3 regions of the Halomonas sp. A020 genome follow, and region 3 is predicted to be linked to each of the others. Evidence: riboswitches for the same ligand, from Rfam matches in the RefSeq annotation. Region 3 holds a riboswitch; each other region holds the start of a gene.

Region 1 (6,632 bases), 750 kb from region 3:
AACGCTTGCAGCATGCGCGCCCACGGAATGGAGCCGAAGGTGTAATGTAGTGGGTGTCGCCGTGCCTACACTTGTTAGCACTAACCCCGATATGGGACGTCAGATTTGATCACCTGGCCCCCCTCATATCCCTTGTATTTCAGATACTCTTGAATACTTTTAGCGGTCATATCTTGATTTACAGCAGGCCCAACCCTGACCTCAACAATAGGCAATTTATTTGTGCCCAAGTACTCTTCAAAGGATTTATCATAAATATCCTTTGAAGTTATTTAAGGAATAATGCAATTTTTACCAACTCTGTGCTTTATCCCTTAAAAATGATGCAAATAACTACTGGAGACGGCCATTCTAATTTCTTGCTCCGATGCATATTCGGGATGTTAAAGCTGATGAACTCTAAAGCCAAATGCTTTGCTAATTCATCACCCCAGTCTTCAGTATCAATAGCATCCTCATACTCCACATCTAAAAGATATTCTTTTTTATAACGTCTAATTGTTCTCAGGACAAGCTTTACTTTTTCACTGTCATTGTAAAGAACTTTGCTAACTAAGAGGATCGGCATCGCAAAAAAATGACTAAGAGATTTCCTTGTGTTATCGAATGTGATTGATAAACCTTGCCCATCCCCACATAAGACCGCCATTGATCGAGACTATCTTGTTTTTGGAGAATGAGCACACATAGTATGGCTCTTCGCTATAACTTTCTAATTGTGAGACAGTTTCTAGCAATACGTCTTTAAACTCACTGCATGATCTCTTTTCTGCTAGTTTTTTTCAGCAGATTATTTGTCAGTTTTCTCCCATTCTCGAACTCTTCAGTGTCATTTAAAAATCTATGATCAGAGAGCCAAAATCAGCCCGACTCTACAATTCCAAATAACCCACCAAGATCCGTATAGTGGCTGATTGTCTCGCCAGTATAGAAAAACAAATCCATGTCGAAGTGTTTTGGTGATCCTCTATTAAACTGGGCTCTTAAAAAACCAAAGACACATTGCTTTGGATCACTGATATCCATAACTTGTAATTCCTAAAGTGCTAACGAGGCTGTAGAAAACCCGGTTTCGAGCAGTCCCCACCACCTCTCGTCCTAATTTACTTACTCAGCCGGTCATCTGGCTGAGTAATCTTAATATCGGCATTTAGCCACTTGAGCACCCAGCTAAAGCTTGTTGATCGAGCTTGTGCTTGCAGGTAGTGCACGGCGTGTTCAAAGGTGCTTGGCTGGAGCTGATCTTGGTAGTTAATCACCACCATGGCATTTTGATCGTAGTTATAAGGCTTGAAGCGCGGCATACTGACCACTCCTCGTTTGTTTTCTCGATCCTACCAAAACTTAGCTGTCAGTGGGCTTTTTCTACAAGCTCAACGCCATGCTCAGCGGCACACCTTTGGCGTGCTCAATGTAACTATTTGTTGTTTTTTATCGCGCCTATGTTTTTTAATCGGAATTTCATTGCAGGCTCCGAAACGTTGAACAAGGAGGCCATTCTTTCTATAAACAAATCAACAGACATTGCTTGTCCACCTGATTCTATTTCGTATTTATCAATTATTTCATTACCATATTTCTTTAGTAACGACATGGGCATTAACAACTGTGCAGCGAAGTTATTTGCCTCATACTCCTTTGAATCCCAATATGAATCTTTTCGGTTTAGTGTTTTATTGGTATCGATAAACTCTCGAACTCCAATATCGGGATCAATGTGCTGAATCAAATGCCCTATTTCATGTGCTATAGTAAATCTTTTTCTGGGCTCATAATTATTTTCAAGAGGATTCAACCATATTCGCGCATGGTTATTTCGGATTGAAACAGAACCAGCCGTACTTATTTTTTCGATATCAACAGAAATATCCAATCTTGCACCTACTAATTCAACAATCTTCTCCACATCAATAGGAGGTTGAACATCAAAGCCATGATCTTCCTTTAAGCATTCAAGAAACTCTTTGGCAGATAGTTTATGGTACTTCGTAAATTCTAGTTTCATTTTACACCTCATCCTCATTCGACAACTTGGATGAAAAATCAACTTTCTCCTCCCCCTCCGAGGTGCGTAACTTTATTTCATCTTCCACACGAGCCTGGACTAGCTGATGTAGCTTATCTGAAATAACTTCGTGCGCGGAGAGCTCTCTTACAAACCTATCTGCCAAAGTCGAATCTTTATCCAAGGATTCAAACAAATCCCGCATATTCTCCCTTATTTCTTTTTCCTTGCTTATCCCAAACCATTTTGCAAAATATATCCCAGTACCTGTTACTATTATCGTAATCAGAACAAATATAAACGTTGTAAAAACAATATACGTATTTGCAATAGCAATAACGTCCGACCCATTATTAGGGTTAAGCAAAGCATTATTTTGTTGGAACAGTTCAACTATCGGGTGACCAAGAAGCATAACTAATACACCTCCTAATAACCCAGCAAGAAATCCCACAAATAAATTAACTGTACCAAATAGTGTATTCATGACTGATGCTCTTTTTCTAGAAATAACAGTAAATATACGCCCCTCTGCATCACCTCAGTGAACGTGTGGGCACATTTATTGAGGTTATGTGATCACGAAATTGACTCTACCCCATTGATTCTTCAGTGTGCAAAGAGAATTTCGGCGGCATACCCAAAACGCGTATACTTGCGCGTTTTGCCATACTCAAAACACTGTATATATAAACATTATACACTAGGAGGTGCTCTCATGAAACTGATGGTACCAGTAACAGTAATTCTGAGGGCAAGCACTATAGCCTACGCATTGAGAAAACCTATTGCTGCTGAGTAAGTATTTGTATTGGTGTTCACTTCAAGGCTCCCCCTTGCATCTCCCCCACCCGCCTCCTACACTCCACCCACGAACAGCTTGACGGGGTGCCGGTGATATCCGGCTGAGATGGCGCAGGGTGGGCTTTTGGCTACCGAGCGCTGGTCCCGCTGAACCTGATCCGGCTAATGCGCTGCTTTGAACGTGGCGCGGGTACCGGCGTAGGGATCAAGCGATGGCCGCGGTGCTCCTTTACGCCACCCTTCCGTGCCATTCCCTCGATCTTTCTCGCCCGCCCTCCGGATCATTACCACCGGAGGCACACAATGGGCTACCGCTTTACCGATCTCACTACCGCTTGCCATGACGATTGGCGCGCCTACATCGAGCACGATTTCGTGCGCCAGCTGGGCAACGCCACGCTACCTGAGGCGTCGTTTCGCCACTACCTGAAGCAGGATTACCTGTTCTTGATCCACTTCGCCCGCGCCTACGCGCTGGCCGCCTATAAAAGCCCCACCCTGGCGGATTTGCGCCAGGCCCACGAGGGCCTGAAAGCCATTGTGGATGTGGAGCTGGGCCTGCACGTGGGCTTTTGCCAGGAGTGGGGCATCAGCGAGCAAGCGCTTGCCGAACTCCCCGAAACCCGCGCTACGCTGGCCTACACCCGCTATGTGCTGGACACCGGCAATCGCGGCGACCTGCTGGATTTGCACGTGGCGCTGGCCCCGTGCCTGGTGGGCTACGGCGAAATCGCCAACTGGCTCAACGCGCAGTCTTCTACGCTGCGCGGCGCGCAGAACCCGTTTGATGCCTGGATCGCCATGTACGAAGGCGAGGAGTTTCAGGCCGCCATGCAGGCAGAGCTTGCGTGGCTCGATGCCCGCCTGGCGGATATCGCCCCCGCCCGTTTTGCTGAGCTGAGCAAGATCTTCCGCGATGCCACCCGCCTGGAAATCGACTTCTGGCAGATGGGCCTAGACCTCTCTGAATAACGACCAACAACAAGGACACCGTCATGACCAAGACCGTCAAAAGCAACACCGCCCACTTTTTAGCCGAAACCGCCCAGGTCGATGCCGCCGCCGTTGCGCCGCTGCCCGGCTCGCGCAAGGTGTACGTGGAAGGCTCACGGCCGGATATTCGCGTGCCGTTTCGGGAAATCACCCTCTCGCCCACCAAGACCAGCGGCGTGGATGAGCAGAACCCGCCGCTTTTGGTGTACGACACCTCCGGCCCCTGCACCGACCCCAACGCCCGCATCGATTTGCGCCAGGGCCTGCCAGAGCTGCGCCGGGCATGGATCGAAGAGCGCAACGACACCGAGTTTTTAGATGGCCCCACCAGCCAGTTTGGCCAGCGCCGCGCCAACGACCCTACCCTTGCCCAGCTGCGCTTTGATTTAAGCCGCACCCCGCGCCGGGCGAAAGCGGGCAAGAACGTGACCCAGCTGCACTACGCCCGCCAGGGCATCATCACGCCGGAAATGGAGTTCATTGCCCTGCGGGAAAACCAGCGCCGCCAAGCGTTGGGAACGGCAGAAGTAGAGCGCATTCTGGGCCATCAGCATGCGGGCCAGAGCTTCGGCGCCAGCCTGCCCAAGGAGATCACCCCGGAGTTCGTGCGCGATGAGGTGGCTCGCGGGCGGGCGATCATTCCCAACAACATCAACCACCCGGAAAGCGAGCCGATGATCATTGGCCGCAACTTCCTGGTGAAGATCAACGGCAACCTGGGCAACTCGGCGGTCACCTCTTCCATCGAGGAAGAAGTGGACAAGATGACCTGGGGCATCCGCTGGGGGGCGGATACCATCATGGACCTCTCCACCGGCCAGAACATCCATGAAACCCGCGAGTGGATCATCCGCAACTCGCCGGTGCCGATTGGCACGGTGCCCATCTATCAGGCGCTGGAGAAGGTCAACGGCATTGCCGAAAACCTCACCTGGGAAATCTTCCGCGATACGCTGATCGAGCAGGCGGAGCAGGGGGTGGATTACTTCACCATCCACGCGGGGGTGTTGCTGCGCTACGTGCCGCTCACCGCCAACCGTGTCACCGGCATCGTCAGCCGTGGCGGTTCCATCATGGCGAAGTGGTGCTTGTATCACCATCAGGAGAGCTTCCTGTACACCCACTTTGAGGAGATCTGCGAGATCTGCAAGCAGTACGATGTGGCGTTCTCACTGGGCGACGGCCTGCGCCCCGGCTCCATTGCCGATGCCAACGATGAAGCGCAGTTTGCTGAACTCGAAACCTTGGGTGAACTGACCAAGATTGCTTGGAAGCACGACGTGCAGGTGATGATCGAAGGCCCCGGCCACGTGCCCATGCACCTGGTGAAAGAGAACATGGACAAGCAGCTAGAGTGCTGCGACGAAGCGCCCTTCTATACGCTTGGCCCGCTGGTGACGGATATCGCCCCCGGCTACGACCACATTACCTCGGGCATTGGGGCGGCGATGATTGGCTGGTTTGGCTGCGCGATGCTCTGCTACGTGACGCCGAAAGAGCACCTGGGCCTGCCCAACAAGGACGACGTCAAAACCGGTATCATCACCTACAAGATTGCCGCCCACGCGGCGGATTTGGCCAAGGGCCACCCGGCGGCCCAGCGTCGCGACAACGCCCTTTCCAAGGCGCGCTTCGAATTCCGCTGGGAAGACCAGTTCAACCTGGGGCTGGACCCGGACACCGCCAGGGAATACCACGATGAAACCCTGCCGAAGGACTCCGCCAAGGTAGCCCACTTCTGCTCCATGTGCGGGCCGAAGTTCTGCTCCATGAAGATCAGCCAGGAAGTACGCGACACCTACCGCGACCGCACCCCGGAAAACGCCGCTGAAAGCGACGCCGAAGCAGTTAAGCGCGGTATGCAGGAGCAGGCGGAGAAATTCCGCCGGGAAGGTAGCGAGCTGTACCAAGAGGTATAGCCCGCTACCGGTGGCGCTTAGCCAGCGCTAAGCGCCACTTTTAGCACGCCATCGCGCTGGTGGGAGAAGAGGTCGTAGGCTTCCACGATCTCCTCCAGCGCGTAGCGGTGCGTAACTAGCGGGCCCAGATCTATGCGGCCTGATGCGATCATGCTCATCAGCCTGCGCATGCGCTCTTTGCCGCCCGGGCACAGCGAGGTAATGATTTTATGATCGCCCAGCCCTGCACAAAACGCACCCAGCGGAAGGGTGAGGTCTTCGGAGTAGACCCCCAGGCTCGAGAGCGTGCCGCCGGGTTTTAGCACCCGTAGCGCGGCCTCAAAAGTTTGCTGTAGGCCCAGCGCTTCGATGGCGGCGTCTACCCCCCGACCACCGGTGAGTTTCAGCACCTCTTCCACCACATCGACCTTGCGGAAATCCAGCGTTACATCCGCGCCCATCTGCTTGGCCATGTGCAGGCGCTCATCCACACCGTCTACGGCGATAATCATGCCCGCCCCCCGCAGCCGCGCGCCTGCGGTGGCGCACAGGCCAATTGGCCCTTGGGCAAACACCACCACCGTATCGCCTATTTTAATGCCTGCGGATTCCGCACCGGCAAACCCCGTCGACATAATGTCTGGGCACATCAGCACCTGTTCGTCGGTTAGGCCATCGGGGACGGGCGAGAGGTTCGCTTGGGCATCGGGCAACAGCAGGTACTCCGCCTGGGCACCATCGATGGTGTTCCCAAAGCGCCAGCCGCCCATGGGCTTGTAGCCGTGGCTGTGGTGGCCGCCATCCTGTGCACAACAACCGTCCTGGCAGGCGTAAGAGGTGAAACTGGGGCAAATCGCGCCAGCAATCACCCGCTGGCCTTCTTGGTAGCCTTTGACGTTGGCACCGAGTTTTTCAATCACCCCCACGGGCTC
Region 2 (6,632 bases), 1.4 Mb from region 3:
CAGGTGGATTTCGCCAATCACGATATCGGCCAAATCTTGCATCGCAGCCTTTTCTTGGTCACTTAAGCTGCGTGGCTGGCTGTCCATGGCGCAAAGCGATCCGAGGACCAGCCCTTGTGAACTACGCAGCGGTATCCCGGCATAAAAACGGATGCCGCCAGGTGTCATCACGTAGGGATTGGTCACGAAGCGTGCATCTTGCTGAGCGTCTTCGACCACTAGCGGCTCATCTTCGAGTACCGTGTAAGCACAAAACGCGACGTCCCTAGGTGTTTCCGATACCGCCATGCCCACTTGAGACTTGAACCACTGACGATCGGTGTCGATCAGACTGATGGTAGATTTAGGAACGCCGAGCAGCACGGTGACCAATCGCGTGATCCGATCGAAAACGGGCTCGTTTGGCGTATCCAGGAGGGCCAGTTCGTTAAGCGCAGCCAAACGGGCAGTTTCGTTGGGGGGTAACAGGTGGCTCATGGCGATCACACCTAAATGGTCATCAAACCCTTAACAGCATAACGCGAAACGAAATGTCCTGCTTAACGCCTTGATTAACGGACTTCGACACGTTGACGGCTCACCAGAGCTAACGCCACACTGACCGCTGTTGAGAGTAGCAGCGCCCCTACGAACGGGCCTAACGTCGGTACGCTACCGGGGAACGTGGCGGCCATTACCCCTGCGCTGACGCTGCCCTGATCGATCCAGCCAGGCAGCACGGCCCCTACGAGCCCCGCCAATCCGCCGCTTATTGCTGCCATCGGTGTCATACGCTGCCACAAGCCCAGCAGCACCGGCACCACGATCGCTGCACACAGCAGATCGGCAATCAAAAATAGCCGCAGCACGGAGAGCCCTTGCAAGGCAATCACGATCACAGGCAGCATGATCGCCACGGTGAGCCAGCGCGCCTTGTTGAGGGCCTCGGCCCGGTGACCATTGGCCCACAGCGACGCAATGCCGTTTTGTAAGGTGTCGACGCTCGAGGTGACCAGCGTGACGGCCAGTACCAATGAAGGCAGCGTGATCCATACCGGGGCATCACTAAGCAGCGCAAAAAACGGCATGGGCGGCTCGCCGAGACTGACCCCGCTCATCGCTGCCATGATACCTACGCCACCGATCACCATGACGACCAGTACGGTCAAGCCGCCACCCAACCAGGCACCGCGCCCCAGGCTCGCGTCGTCTTGGGCCGCCCATACCCGCTGCCAATAGCCTTGGTGAAACAAGTTAGCCGCCGTCACGGCGATCACCAGCGTCAACGCCACGCTGAGCGAGCTGCCGATGGGGAGCGACGGGAGTTGTGCGTCATTCGGCATACTGGGCAGTCGCCAGAGCGTCACGCTGGCGACGGCGAGCAGCAGCGCCAAAAGCAGCCACGCTTGCCAGCGGTCGGTGGCCAAGCTTGCCCGCAGCCCGCCCATGACGGTGTACACCAGCGTGGTGAGCGCCACCCCGATGATCACCACAGCGGGAGGCACGTCGGAGAGTAGCGCGGTAATCGCCCCGATGGCGGTGAGTTCAGCAGCCAGGAAGCAGCCCATGTAAGCCACGGAAACGAGCGCCACGAAATGGCGTACCCCCTTGCCGTAGCAGGCGTCGGCAAACTCGGCAATGCTGCGTCCCTCGGGCAGTGCTTGGCGTATCTTAGGCCCGTAGAGACCCAAAACGATGAACGGCAGCGCCGAGCCAAGGGCATAGCCCAGTAGCGCCACGGGCCCTACGAATGCGCCGATTTCAGGGGGTGCAAAGAGTATCCAAGCCCCCATACCGGACGCCAAAAAGGAGAGCCCCAGGGTGGCCGACGTTTGCGAATTACGGGCGGTGACATAATCATCCAGCGAGCCGCCACTGAAACGTGCCCGAAGACCCAGAAAAGCAAAGCAGCATAACGCTGCGCCTAACACGAAAGACGTTAGGTAAGGCATGTCGCGCTTCCTCCGCCGGTACGAACCGGATCAGGTTCCAGGGTCTGCGTTGCGCGCATTCTCAGCCCCATTGGGGCTCCCCTGGCGACAGTGAGTGGAGGCAGTATCCTCAATCAAAGTGGTGCGTTAGTAAAGCCTTGCCCATGGGGCCGGGCTGCTTATTCCACTTTCTTGGGGACACGCCCCATCAGGTAAAACTCGGCGTTGGGCGGTGTTCCAGCTAGTGTCACCAAGCGGTTGGACATGCCAAAAAACGCGGCAATGGCACCGATGTCCCAGCAATCATCCAGTGTGAACCCCACTGCCTCTAAACGCGCCTGCCATTCGTCTGAAAACTCGCCCAGATCGATGGCACTGTGCAGTGCAAAGTCGAGCATCAACCGATGACGCTCGCTCAATCCCGCCACACGATGGTTGATGGCGATATTATCGGCCAGTAACGGATCTTTACTGTAGATACGCACCAGCGCGCCATGGGCGACGACACAGTACAAGCAGCGATTGCGGGCACTGGTCGCAACGACAATCATCTCTTTCTCTGCTTTGGTCAGCGTCTCCGATGGTCGCTCCATCAACGCATCGTGATACGCAAAAAAAGCGCGAAACTCGTCGGGTCGGTGAGCCAACATCAAAAATACGTTGGGCACGAAGCCCGCTTTCTCCTGCACGGCCAACATGGCTTCCCGAATATCATTGGGAACATTATCCAGAGTGTCAGGAAGTTTGAACCGACTGATCGATGCAGCCATAAAGGCTCCTTTTTTATTTTGAAGTAGAGTCCCACTACCAACTCACTTTTATCCGTAACAAATTGCTAACTAAAGACTCTTTTCATATGGCTTTACGCTCGCCATACTTTTAGTGATCTAATGTCATAAAAGCCGTACGCTATTCGGCTAGCCAAGCGGCGTACTTACAGGGAAACCACCATGTCATACTCCGAAGCAAAAGAGCACACGCCAGGGCGTTTGCATGAACTGTTCGCAGACCCGTACCGTGCGTTCGAGAACGATACGGATGAGCGTCAGTTGCATATCCGTGTCATGCTTCACACCCTGCTGGCCCAGCCTATGCAGCGCGGCCTGGTCACGCTTCGTGTGATTCACGGCTGGGAGAACGGTGGTTTCGAACCTGCCGACCTACAGCATGCCGATTTTACGCTGCACAACCTGCAAGATTTCGAGGCGGCGGCCACCTCCTTTCACGCGGCGGCGGAACGAAATGCCCCCCTACCCGCAGATCAAACCGCTATTCTCGCGGCTCCCCTGGCCGATGCCATTGCCGATGCCGAAGCAGAAGGCAACGCGCTCACCGACGATATTCGTGCCACACCGGCTCGCTGGCCCGCGTTCGAGGGTGGGCTTGCCCTCTACACTCTGTTCAAAATGTACCATCGCCTCGTATATGGCGAGGACGATACCTACCGTTGCTCACAATGTGAGACCCCCCACGGCCTTCGTGAAATTCATGAATTTCACCTCGAAGAGGGAGAATTCGCGCTGCTGGCGCCCGTTCGCGATGAGCAGGAGGCGCCCTACCTGCTCGTACTACACGAGAGCCAGCTTGGCCCCATAGGCCAACTGCTCTCGGAGAGCTTGCCGCTATTTCAGGACGTGTGAAGGTCGCCTCCTCTACCGAGGAGGCGCAGCGCGTTGCCGCTCGCTATAGCGAGATCGTGCTATTGATACCGCTAGAGACGTTTTCGGGCTCGAACCAGCGGGCAGTGACCGTTTTGGTCTGCGTCCAGAACGCAATCGCCTGTTTACCGTTAGGCCCTAGGTCGCCCAGCTTCGACGCCCGAGAACCGGTAAAGCTAAAGTAGGCGACCGGCACCGGAATGGGCACGTTTATGCCAATTTGGCCGACGTCGATGTCGGTCTCGAAGCGTCGCGCGACCCAGCCCGAGTTCGTAAAGATCGAGGTGCCATTGCCATTCGGGTTGGCGTTAATGAAAGCGATGGCGTCGTCCAGCGTTTCGACGTTGACGACACACAGCACCGGCCCAAAAATTTCCTCACGATAGATCGTCATGTCTGCCGTCACATCGGAAAACAGAGTCGGCCCGACGAAATTACCGTCTGGGTAGCCGTCGACCGTGTAGCCGCGCCCATCGACCAGCAGCGTAGCACCCTCCTTCTCACCTGCCGTAATCAAACGCTCGACCCGCCCCTTGGCTTGCGGAGAGACCAGTGGCCCCAGATCGGCCTCGCGCTGGGTGCCGGGTCCCACGGTCATACCGCGCGCGCCGGCTTCGATGTCTTTGATCCACTCGCGCGCTTCCCCCACCAGCACGACCACCGAGTTCGCCATGCAGCGCTGACCGGCGGCACCAAAGGCAGAGCCCAGCAGGCTATCGATGGCTTGACTACGGTTGGCATCCGGCATGACGACACAGTGGTTTTTTGCACCCATCATGGCCTGCATACGTTTGCCAGCAGCGGCCGCACGGTTATAAAGCAGCGACCCCACATGGGTCGAACCGATGAACGACAGCGCCTTGATATCTTGATGGTCGGCAATTTGATTGGCGACGTCAGGCCCACCGTGCACGACGTTCAATACCCCAGCCGGAATACCCGCTTCATGTGCCAGTTCCACGAGCCGCATGGTAGAACTCGGGTCTTGCTCGGAAGGCTTCAAGACGAAGGTGTTTCCGGTTGCAATCGCCAACGGGAACATGAAACAGGGCAGCATGATTGGAAAATTGAAGGCGGTAATGCCCGCCCCCACACCCAGCGGCTGATGCATGGTATAGACGTCCACCTCGTTGGCCGCATTCTCCGCCAGCTCGCCAAGCTGTAGGGAGGTAATCGAACAGGCGTGCTCTACCACTTCTAGCCCGCGCCCCACTTCACCTTCGGCATCCGGCAGGGTTTTACCGTGCTCTTCGGTGATCAAGGCGGCAAGTTCCGCTGTATTCTCGCGAATCAACGCCTGCAGTTTGAGCATGATGCGCATGCGCTTGCCGAGCGGCACTTTGCGCCACTCTTTGAACGCCGTTTTGGCGCTGGCGATGGCGCGCTCGACTTCTTCGGACGTACAGAACGGTACTCGCGCCACCACGTCCTGGGTGGCAGGATTCACCACATCGCGCCACTCTTGGCTTTGCGACATGACCGGCTGGCCATCGATGTACATCGGAATTTCACGAACGGACATGATGCGTTTCCTCGGCTTGTGTTTGTTATGGGATCGAATAGGGAACCCTTAGGGTATATCAGCAAGTTGACGTAAACGTCAATTAGCAACTGGACAAAGACAATATGCCCTCCGCTCGACGATTTGGCTTTCCCTCTCGGTGAGGGCATCGCTATGCTGAGACAATGACGTATCACTACTCACCCTCGTGAGATGCGCGGTGGTGATCACAAGGAGGTATCCATGCAGACGTTTAGCTGCCGCTGTGGCAATCCACTGTTTTTCGAGAATACCCACTGCTTGGCCTGTGAGTCGGAGGTTGGCTGGTGCCCCTCGTGTCGTAACATCGTGGCGCTGGAACCGTTAGATAGCGGCGGCTACCGCTGTACCCATGAAAACTGCGGCACGGCACTAATGAAGTGCCACAACTATGCCGTCGAAAACGTCTGCAACCGGATGGTGGTGATGGCCGACGGGCACGCCGATACGCTGTGCGACTGCTGCCGCTACAACGAGGTGATTCCCGACCTAGAGGTCGAGGGCAACCGGGAACGCTGGGCAGCGCTGGAGAGCGCCAAACGGCGGCTTTTCTATACGCTGGATTTGCTCAAGCTTCCCCACGGCGTCGAGGGCGAGGACATCCGCGTCCCACTGAGCTTTTCGTTCATGGCCGATGCGCTGCCCGACCAAGGGCTGTGGCGCTCCACGGCAAACCAAGAAAAGGTGTATACCGGCCATGCCAATGGCCATATCACCATCAACGTCAAAGAGGCCGATGACGTCGAGCGTGAGCGGCTGCGTGTCGACATGAATGAATCCCACCGTACGTTGATCGGCCATTTTCGTCACGAAATCGGCCACTACTACTGGGACCTACTGATCAAAGACCAAGACGAAGCCGCCAGCATTCGCGTGTTCGGCGACCACAACCATCCCACCTATGGCGACGCCCTAGAGCAGTACTATCAGCAAGGCGCTCCAGCAGACTGGCCCACACGGTTCATCTCCGCCTACGCCGCCATGCATCCGTGGGAGGATTTCGCAGAGACGTTTGCCTTTTATCTGGACATGGTGGCTGTGCTGGATACGGCACTGCACATGGGCCTCTCTCGGGCCGAGTACGATGGCTCATTGGAGAGCATGCTACAAGCGTTTCATCAGGTAGGCTTGACGGTGAATGAACTCAATCGTGACATGGGCCTACTGGATCTGGCCCCGGGGGTTCTTGCCCCCGCGGTGCATGAAAAGCTGGCGTATCTACACGATCTCATTCAACGCGCGAACGCCAGCCCTAAAACGGCCTAATCAGTCGTTGTCATGGTCGCCCACGTGGCTCTGGGTTTGGCGCTGAGTGACTCGAGGAACGCCATCGCCGTTTACGAAATACGTAGCGCTGAGCGTATCGTGAATGGCGGCAAAACCAATTTGTAGCTCGTCCACGAAAGCGTGCAGTTTGCTCGGCGAGTGGGCCAATGCCTGAATGTCCGCATCGACCACATCGGCGCGTACCAGTGACACCGTGGCCGCCACGCGATCTTGGCGAGGCAGTAACTGCAGCTCGTG
Region 3 (6,632 bases):
GAAGGTCTACGTCACCAATATTCGCGATGGCTTGATCGAGGCGGATAGCGCCAATGCGCAGAGCTACCAAGCCAACGCCGAGCGTTATCTGGCAGAGCTGGATAACGTTGATGCCGAGATTCGTGAACTGCTCAGCGAGATCCCCGCGTCGGCCAGCGTCATCACCGGCCATGACTCCTTTGGCTACTTCTCCAGCGCCTACGGCGTGAATTTTCTTTCACCGGTCGGTCTGTCGACCGAAGCCGATCCCAGCGGTGCCAGCATGGCCGCACTGATCGATGTGATCGAGCAGGAGAACGTACAGGCGCTGTTCCACGAGAACATGACCAACCAAGCGATCATTACGCAGCTAGCGGAAGAGACCGGCCTGCCCATCGCTGGCACGCTGTATGCCGATGCGCTGGCCAGTGAAGGTGATGCCAGCACCTACCTTGGCATGATGCGCCATAACGCCCGGGTGCTGCACGATGCCCTAGCTACTCCGGGCCATGAAGCTCATGGTCATGACGACCACGACCACGACCACGACCACGACCACGACCACGACGATCATGGTCATCGCCACTAGACCAGGCCGGCAAGGCCCTATACCGCCCCATTAGGGCGGTATTTTTTTGCATTGCATTTTGCTGGCGGGATGGGGAGACTGACACCCACAGCGCCGCTGCCACTGTTCACTGTTTACTTCACCGCAAAGAGCCACGACCATGCGCCTAAACGCCGACTTTAGCCACTTTGCCTGTGTCACGCCGGAACAGTATCACTGGGTGGCCTCGCCTAGCGCAGGTGTCGAACGTATGATGCTGGATCGCATTGGCGATGAGGTGGCCCGCGCCACGAGCCTGGTGCGCTACGCGCCCAACAGCCAGTTCAGCCGCCATACCCACGAAGGCGGTGAGGAAATTTTGGTGCTCGAAGGCGTGTTTGCCGATGAGCATGGCCGTTACCCAGCGGGCAGCTATCTACGCAACCCCATCGGCACGGGACACACGCCGCGCATTGGCGACGAGGGTGCGCTGATCCTGGTGAAACTTCATCAGTTCGATGAAAACGACCTGCTCCAACTCGCCATTCCCGCCCACCGCCTGCCCTGGCAGCCCGACCGTCGGCCAGGCATCACCTACAAAATGCTGCACACCTATCAACATGAACGCGTCAGCCTAGAGCGTTGGGAAGGCGAGGTCATTATCGACTATCCGGCGCTGCCGGGCGGCTTGGAGCTGTTCGTACTGGAGGGCTCGCTACGCGACGCAGACACCGAGTACCCGGCAGGTAGCTGGTGCCGCTATCCCCCGGGGGCTGCCCCGCGGCTTAGCGCTGGACCCTCGGGGGTCATGATGTACGTCAAACGCGGACACCTATCTAACGCGCTGTGCGACGTTTAGCGGGCGAGTCCTACGAACGGCAGTAAGGTCAGCAGAGCGATCATCAGCACCGCCACGATCACTAGCGTGACTTGAAGCGGATGGGCCATGAAGCGTCGCCACAGCGTAGGGGCATCATCACGCGCCAGCGCCTCTTCGTGTTCACGGCGCACCTTGGCTAATCGCTCGGCCTGGTAACGCGCCAGCACCGCCTCGGCATCGTCTTGCTGTGCTGGGTCGCGCAGCCAGATGGCATCAACTCCCAGGCGGAAAAAGCCCGCCTGGGTTTCGTACACGTCGAAACCATGTTCTTCCAGCAGTTGGCGGACTTCCATGGCTTCTTCATCGGTCACATGGCGCAACCGAAACAGCAGATGAGCCATCGTTAATCGCCCATGCCTGCCATACGGTCGGCTTGAATCACTTCGATCCAGTAGCCATCGGCGTCTTTGACGAAGATCACGTCTTTCATTTTGCCTTGGTCGGCACGCTTCACGAAGGTGACGTCGTGCTCATCGAACCACGCTTGGGCGGCTTCCAAGTCCGGCACGCTAAAACAGATGTGCCCGAAGCCTTGCGGCTCGGCATTACCGTCGTGGTAGGCAAAGTCCTGCTCGTTTTCGGTGCCCCAGTTATGGGTCAGCTCTAGCAGGCCTTTCTGGCTGAAGGTCCAGGCGGTGCGCGCTTGGGTCTCTTCCGGCACGTGATCGCTCTCCTCGACATTGGCCAGAAAGTAGAGCGAAAACTGCATCTCCTCGAAGTCCAGACGGCGCAGCACCTGCATGCCAAACACCTTGGAGTAAAACGCGAGCGCACGCTCAGGGTCTTTGACCCGCAGCATGGTGTGGTTCAAGCGAAAGCCCTGGGTTTGCGAAGCGGCCGGGGTCACCCCCGGATGCTGTTCACCTTGATACGACATGACACTCTCCTGGTTGGATGATGCTTGTGTTGACGCGATGCAAAATCTTTGACGGACGTATGACTTTGTACAAGGCTTAGGCGACAGCGTCGTGCTTCCCGCTGCCTGTGCATCACTGCCTTTGAAGGCGTTATTTCCCATGTTATGAGGGCGAGGAACGCAGAATTCCAGCCTGCCCCCGAGGAGTCTTTATGTCCCGTGATCTAAACGTATTGGGTGAACCGCTCACGCCCTGCTGCCACTCGCCGAAAACCGGTTTCTATCGCGATGGTTTTTGCCGGGTAGGGCCAGACGATGTCGGCATCCATTCGGTGTGCGCCATGGTGACCGAGGAGTTTTTGGCCTTCTCCAAGGCGCAAGGCAACGACTTGGTGACACCGCGGCCGGAGTTTGGCTTTCCCGGTTTGAAACCCGGGGATCGCTGGTGTCTTTGCGCGCACCGCTGGGCCGAAGCGGCACAGGTAGGACTCGCGCCGCCGGTCGTTTTGTCCGGTACGAACGAGCGAACGCTGGACATCATTCCACTGGTCAAACTCCAGCAGCATGCGCTAGATGCCGTGCATTAATACCTGGGCAAAGGCGCCCCCGAATGCCCCTGGAAAAATGATGCAAATCTTCTACACTTCTATTTCGACAATTTTACATAGTGACCCGTGATGCCCCGCGAATGGCGTCCGATAGGAGCACGTCATGACAGCTATCGATATGACCCTTGGCGATCGCCTGACATTGAAGCAGTTGAACAATGCGATTCAGAATGGCTTCTCCCCCATCGTCGAAGTCGAGTCCATGGATGGCATCTACAAAGTGCGTTTTCACCATGCTAATGGCGTCTCGGACCTATGTGACGCTCAAGGTCGCGTCAGCACCTTTCTGGGAACCGGTGAAATTCGCGATGCCCTGGGCCAACTCGGCTTAACCCATGGCGTGCTGACCTTTGCCGATCAGTGCGGCGACGAAATGATTGGCGTGCAGGGCCGAGCCATCACCCCTGACGAAATGCTCACGTACGGCACCCGCATCGCGTTTCGTTGACGCGTTGTTGACCGGGCTTTACAGCGCCGTCCAAGGCTAGGATAGTACCCACCAACGACAGGGGCGCCGTTCAACGGCTGAGAAGCACCCTTTGAACCTGAACCGGATAACGCCGGCGTAGGGAGTCGTGGTGCTTACCACCACCTCCTTACCCGGGAGGAAACCATGACTTACCACCCACTTGGCGATATGCTCGCTGCCCTGCGCGAGTCCACGCCGCTCGTTCACTGCATGACCAATTACGTGGCCATGAACAGTACCGCCAACCTGCTGCTGGCCACGGGCGCATCGCCTGCCATGCTGCACGCCGCCGAAGAAGTCGCTGAATTTACCGCGATGGCAAACGCGCTCTCCATCAATATTGGCACGCTCTCTGCTCCCTGGGCCGAGTCGATGCAGCTGGCGGCGCGCACGGCCGATACGACCGACACCCCCTGGGTGCTGGACCCCGTCGCCGTCGGGGCCACCGAGTTCCGCCAGCGGGTGTGCCAGGCGCTGCTGTCCCATCGCCCCAGCGTCATTCGCGCCAATGCCTCGGAAGTGATGGCGCTGGCCGGCTTGGCCAGCCAAGGGCGTGGGGTCGATGCCACGGCCTCCGTCGATGACGCCACTCACGCCGCCATGACGCTCGCCCAGCGGCAACGCTGCATCGTTGCCATGACCGGCGAGACCGATGTCATCACCGATGGTAGCCACCACGTCCGGCTAACCGGGGGCCATCCGCTGATGCCCCGCGTTACGACGCTGGGCTGTGGCTTGAGCGCCTTGGTGGCTGGGTTCGTTGCCGCCAACCGCGAGCACCCGCTGGCCGCGACGCTGGCCGCCTTGGCGTGCTTTGGCATCGCCGGGCATCGTGCGGGTCAGCAGGCCAAGGGGCCGGGCAGCTTTCAGGTCGCGTTTCTGGATGCACTTTACCAGCTCACTCCAGAGGATCTTTCGTCGCAAAGCCAAGTGGAGACGCTGCATGCCGTGTGATCTTTCGCTCTATTTGGTGACCGATGCCGCTCTGTGCGCGGAAGCGGGCCTCGAAGCGACGGTGGAAGCCGCCGTCAAAGGGGGCGTGACCGTGGTGCAGCTACGCGACAAGCATGCCAGCGACGAGGCGATGATCGAACAAGCCAAGCGCCTCAAAAGGCTGCTGGCGGGCACCCACGTGCCGCTGATCATCAACGACCGACTCGCCGTGGCCGTCGCCAGCGGCGCCGACGGCCTGCATGTTGGCCAGAGCGATACCGCGGTTCTAGAGGCGCGGGAGGCGCTGGGGCCGCAGGCCATTCTAGGACTGTCGATCAACACTCTCGCGCAGCTTCGTGACGCGCCCATCGCGCTGTTGGACTACGTCGGGTTAGGCCCCATTTTCGCCACTGCCAGCAAGCAGGATCATGCTCGGCCCATCGGCTTCGAGGGCCTGGCCGAGCTGGTGCGCGCCTGCCCGTTGCCCAGCGTGGCGATTGGCGGCTTAAAGGCGCAGCACGCCGCCCAAGTGAGTGCCGCCGGTGCCCAAGGGATGGCGGTGATTTCTGCGATCTGCGGCCAGCCCGACCCTTACCGGGCGGCGCTGGCGTTTTGCGCCCCATGAGTCGACTCGACCAGCTGACCGCCTTCGTCAAAGTGGCGGAGCTTGGCAGCTATACCCGCGCTGCCGAGGCACTGGATCTTTCACGTACGCGGGTGTCGCGGCAGGTCATGGCGCTAGAGGAGACGCTGGGCGCGCGATTGATCCAGCGCACGACGCGGCGGCTGCATCTTACCGATGCGGGAGAGCGCTATTTAGCCCATGCCCAGGCCATTTTGCTGGCGTTGGAGGAGGCCGCTGCCGATGTCGGCAGTGGCACTCACACTGTGAGCGGGCGGCTGCGTATCAATGGTCCCATGAGTTTCGGCACGCGCTATCTCGCGCCTCAGGTAGCGAATTTCATGCAGGCGCACCCCGCACTCGACGTACGCCTCGATCTCAACGACCGCCGCGTAGACTTGTTGGAGGAGGGCTATGATGTCGCCATCCGCATCGGTAGCCTGCCCGACTCCAGCCTAATCGCCAGACGGCTAGCCCGCTGCCAGCTCGTGCTGTGCGCGTCACCCGGCTATTTAGCGCAGCACGGCACGCCTTTGCGCATCGAAGACCTTACCCAGCACCACTGCCTGCGCTACCGCAGCGGGCAGAACAGCGGCGACTGGCGCTTCGGCCAGCAGTACGTTAGCGTCACGGGGCCGCTGGAGAGCAATAATGGGGATATGTTGACCCATGCCGCAGAAGCGGGATTAGGCATCGCCCAGCAACCCAGTTTTCTGATTCATGAGAGCATCCAGCGGGGACACTTGGTGCCGCTTCTATTAGACCTACCGCCGACCTACCTAGACATACACGCCCTCTACCCCGCACGGCGTTTTCTACCCGCCAAGGTAGCGCACTTCATCGATCAGTTGGCCGATGCCTGGGGCGACCCACCCATATGGGAACAGGGGCTTGGATTATCGCGTATATCGCAACAGTAAAGTGCTCATCGGTTAGATTATCTTCTTCTCTTGCTGGCCTACAGTAGCATCATCGCATCCATGGTGATGCTCAAAACGCGAGAGAGTGCTATGACGACGTTATCTACCCCGACGACAATCCTTCATGCGACCGCCCTACTGCGCGTTAGCCTAGGTGGGATGGCCCTGGCTCACGGCCTGATGAAAGTGTTCGTGTTTACGCTTCCTGGCACGGTGGGCTACTTCGAATCGCTTGGCCTGCCCGGTTTCATGGCTTACTTGACCATTGCCGCCGAAGTCGGCGGAGGCTTGGCCCTGGTGCTGGGCCTATACACCCGCTGGGTGAGTCTGGCGCTAGTACCGGTGCTGCTCGGCGCCGCCTGGGTACACCTCGGTAACGGCTGGGTCTTCTCCAATCCCGGCGGCGGCTGGGAGTTCCCAGTGTTCTGGGCCGTGGCCCTCCTGGTGCAAGCCGGCCTGGGCAGCGGAAGCTTCGTCATCAGCCGCCGACTGTCATAATCCAATGGCCTGCCGAGAATCACACGTTGGCAGGCCCATTGACTGGAGCGTATCCTATGTTACCGAGTCTCTTCATTTCCCATGGCTCTCCCATGCTGGCGCTCACCCCCACCCCAGCCCATCACTTCTTGAAGGAGCTGGGCCGCACTCTGCGACCCAAGGCCGTCGTGGTGGTTTCAGCACACTGGGAGACCGAACGGTTGCAGGTGAGCCGCAGCGCGACACCTACGACTATCCACGATTTTGGCGGTTTTCCCGACGCCCTGTTTGCCGTGCAGTACCCAGCGCCTGGGGAACCCGTCTTGGCCAAACGTTTGGCC

What was found. Region 3 has a riboswitch for thiamine pyrophosphate ahead of thiM (hydroxyethylthiazole kinase). Riboswitches for the same ligand answer to the same signal wherever they lie in the genome.
Region 1: linked by a shared signal. The riboswitch ahead of tenA (thiaminase II) and the one ahead of thiM (hydroxyethylthiazole kinase) in region 3 are both predicted to bind thiamine pyrophosphate.
Region 2: linked by a shared signal. The riboswitch ahead of FRH_RS00700 (sodium:solute symporter) and the one ahead of thiM (hydroxyethylthiazole kinase) in region 3 are both predicted to bind thiamine pyrophosphate.

Annotation. Positions count from the first base shown of each region.
Region 1 covers NZ_AP022850.1:2,263,981-2,270,612, reverse strand. The annotation lists gene FRH_RS10505 (hypothetical protein) at 308-649, opposite strand; gene FRH_RS10500 (hypothetical protein) at 1,104-1,304, opposite strand; gene FRH_RS10495 (ImmA/IrrE family metallo-endopeptidase) at 1,418-2,005, opposite strand; gene FRH_RS10490 (hypothetical protein) at 2,007-2,492, opposite strand; TPP riboswitch at 2,880-3,031, shown strand; gene tenA (thiaminase II) at 3,113-3,781, shown strand; gene thiC (phosphomethylpyrimidine synthase ThiC) at 3,805-5,721, shown strand; gene FRH_RS10475 (NAD(P)-dependent alcohol dehydrogenase) at 5,739-6,632, opposite strand, start outside.
Region 2 covers NZ_AP022850.1:138,121-144,752, forward strand. The annotation lists gene FRH_RS00695 (diguanylate cyclase) at 1-477, opposite strand, end outside; gene FRH_RS00700 (sodium:solute symporter) at 552-1,931, opposite strand; TPP riboswitch at 1,921-2,024, opposite strand; gene FRH_RS00705 (peroxidase-related enzyme) at 2,090-2,680, opposite strand; gene FRH_RS00710 (hypothetical protein) at 2,861-3,550, shown strand; gene FRH_RS00715 (CoA-acylating methylmalonate-semialdehyde dehydrogenase) at 3,594-5,090, opposite strand; gene FRH_RS00720 (putative zinc-binding metallopeptidase) at 5,313-6,374, shown strand; gene FRH_RS00725 (alpha-E domain-containing protein) at 6,375-6,632, opposite strand, start outside.
Region 3 covers NZ_AP022850.1:1,512,677-1,519,308, reverse strand. The annotation lists gene FRH_RS07075 (zinc ABC transporter substrate-binding protein) at 1-568, shown strand, start outside; gene FRH_RS07070 (cupin domain-containing protein) at 708-1,385, shown strand; gene FRH_RS07065 (DUF6164 family protein) at 1,382-1,747, opposite strand; gene gloA (lactoylglutathione lyase) at 1,750-2,283, opposite strand; gene FRH_RS07055 (DUF2237 domain-containing protein) at 2,475-2,849, shown strand; gene FRH_RS07050 (hypothetical protein) at 2,974-3,318, shown strand; TPP riboswitch at 3,368-3,459, shown strand; gene thiM (hydroxyethylthiazole kinase) at 3,484-4,293, shown strand; gene thiE (thiamine phosphate synthase) at 4,283-4,897, shown strand; gene FRH_RS07035 (LysR family transcriptional regulator) at 4,894-5,814, shown strand; gene FRH_RS07030 (DoxX family protein) at 5,905-6,312, shown strand; gene FRH_RS07025 (class III extradiol ring-cleavage dioxygenase) at 6,369-6,632, shown strand, end outside.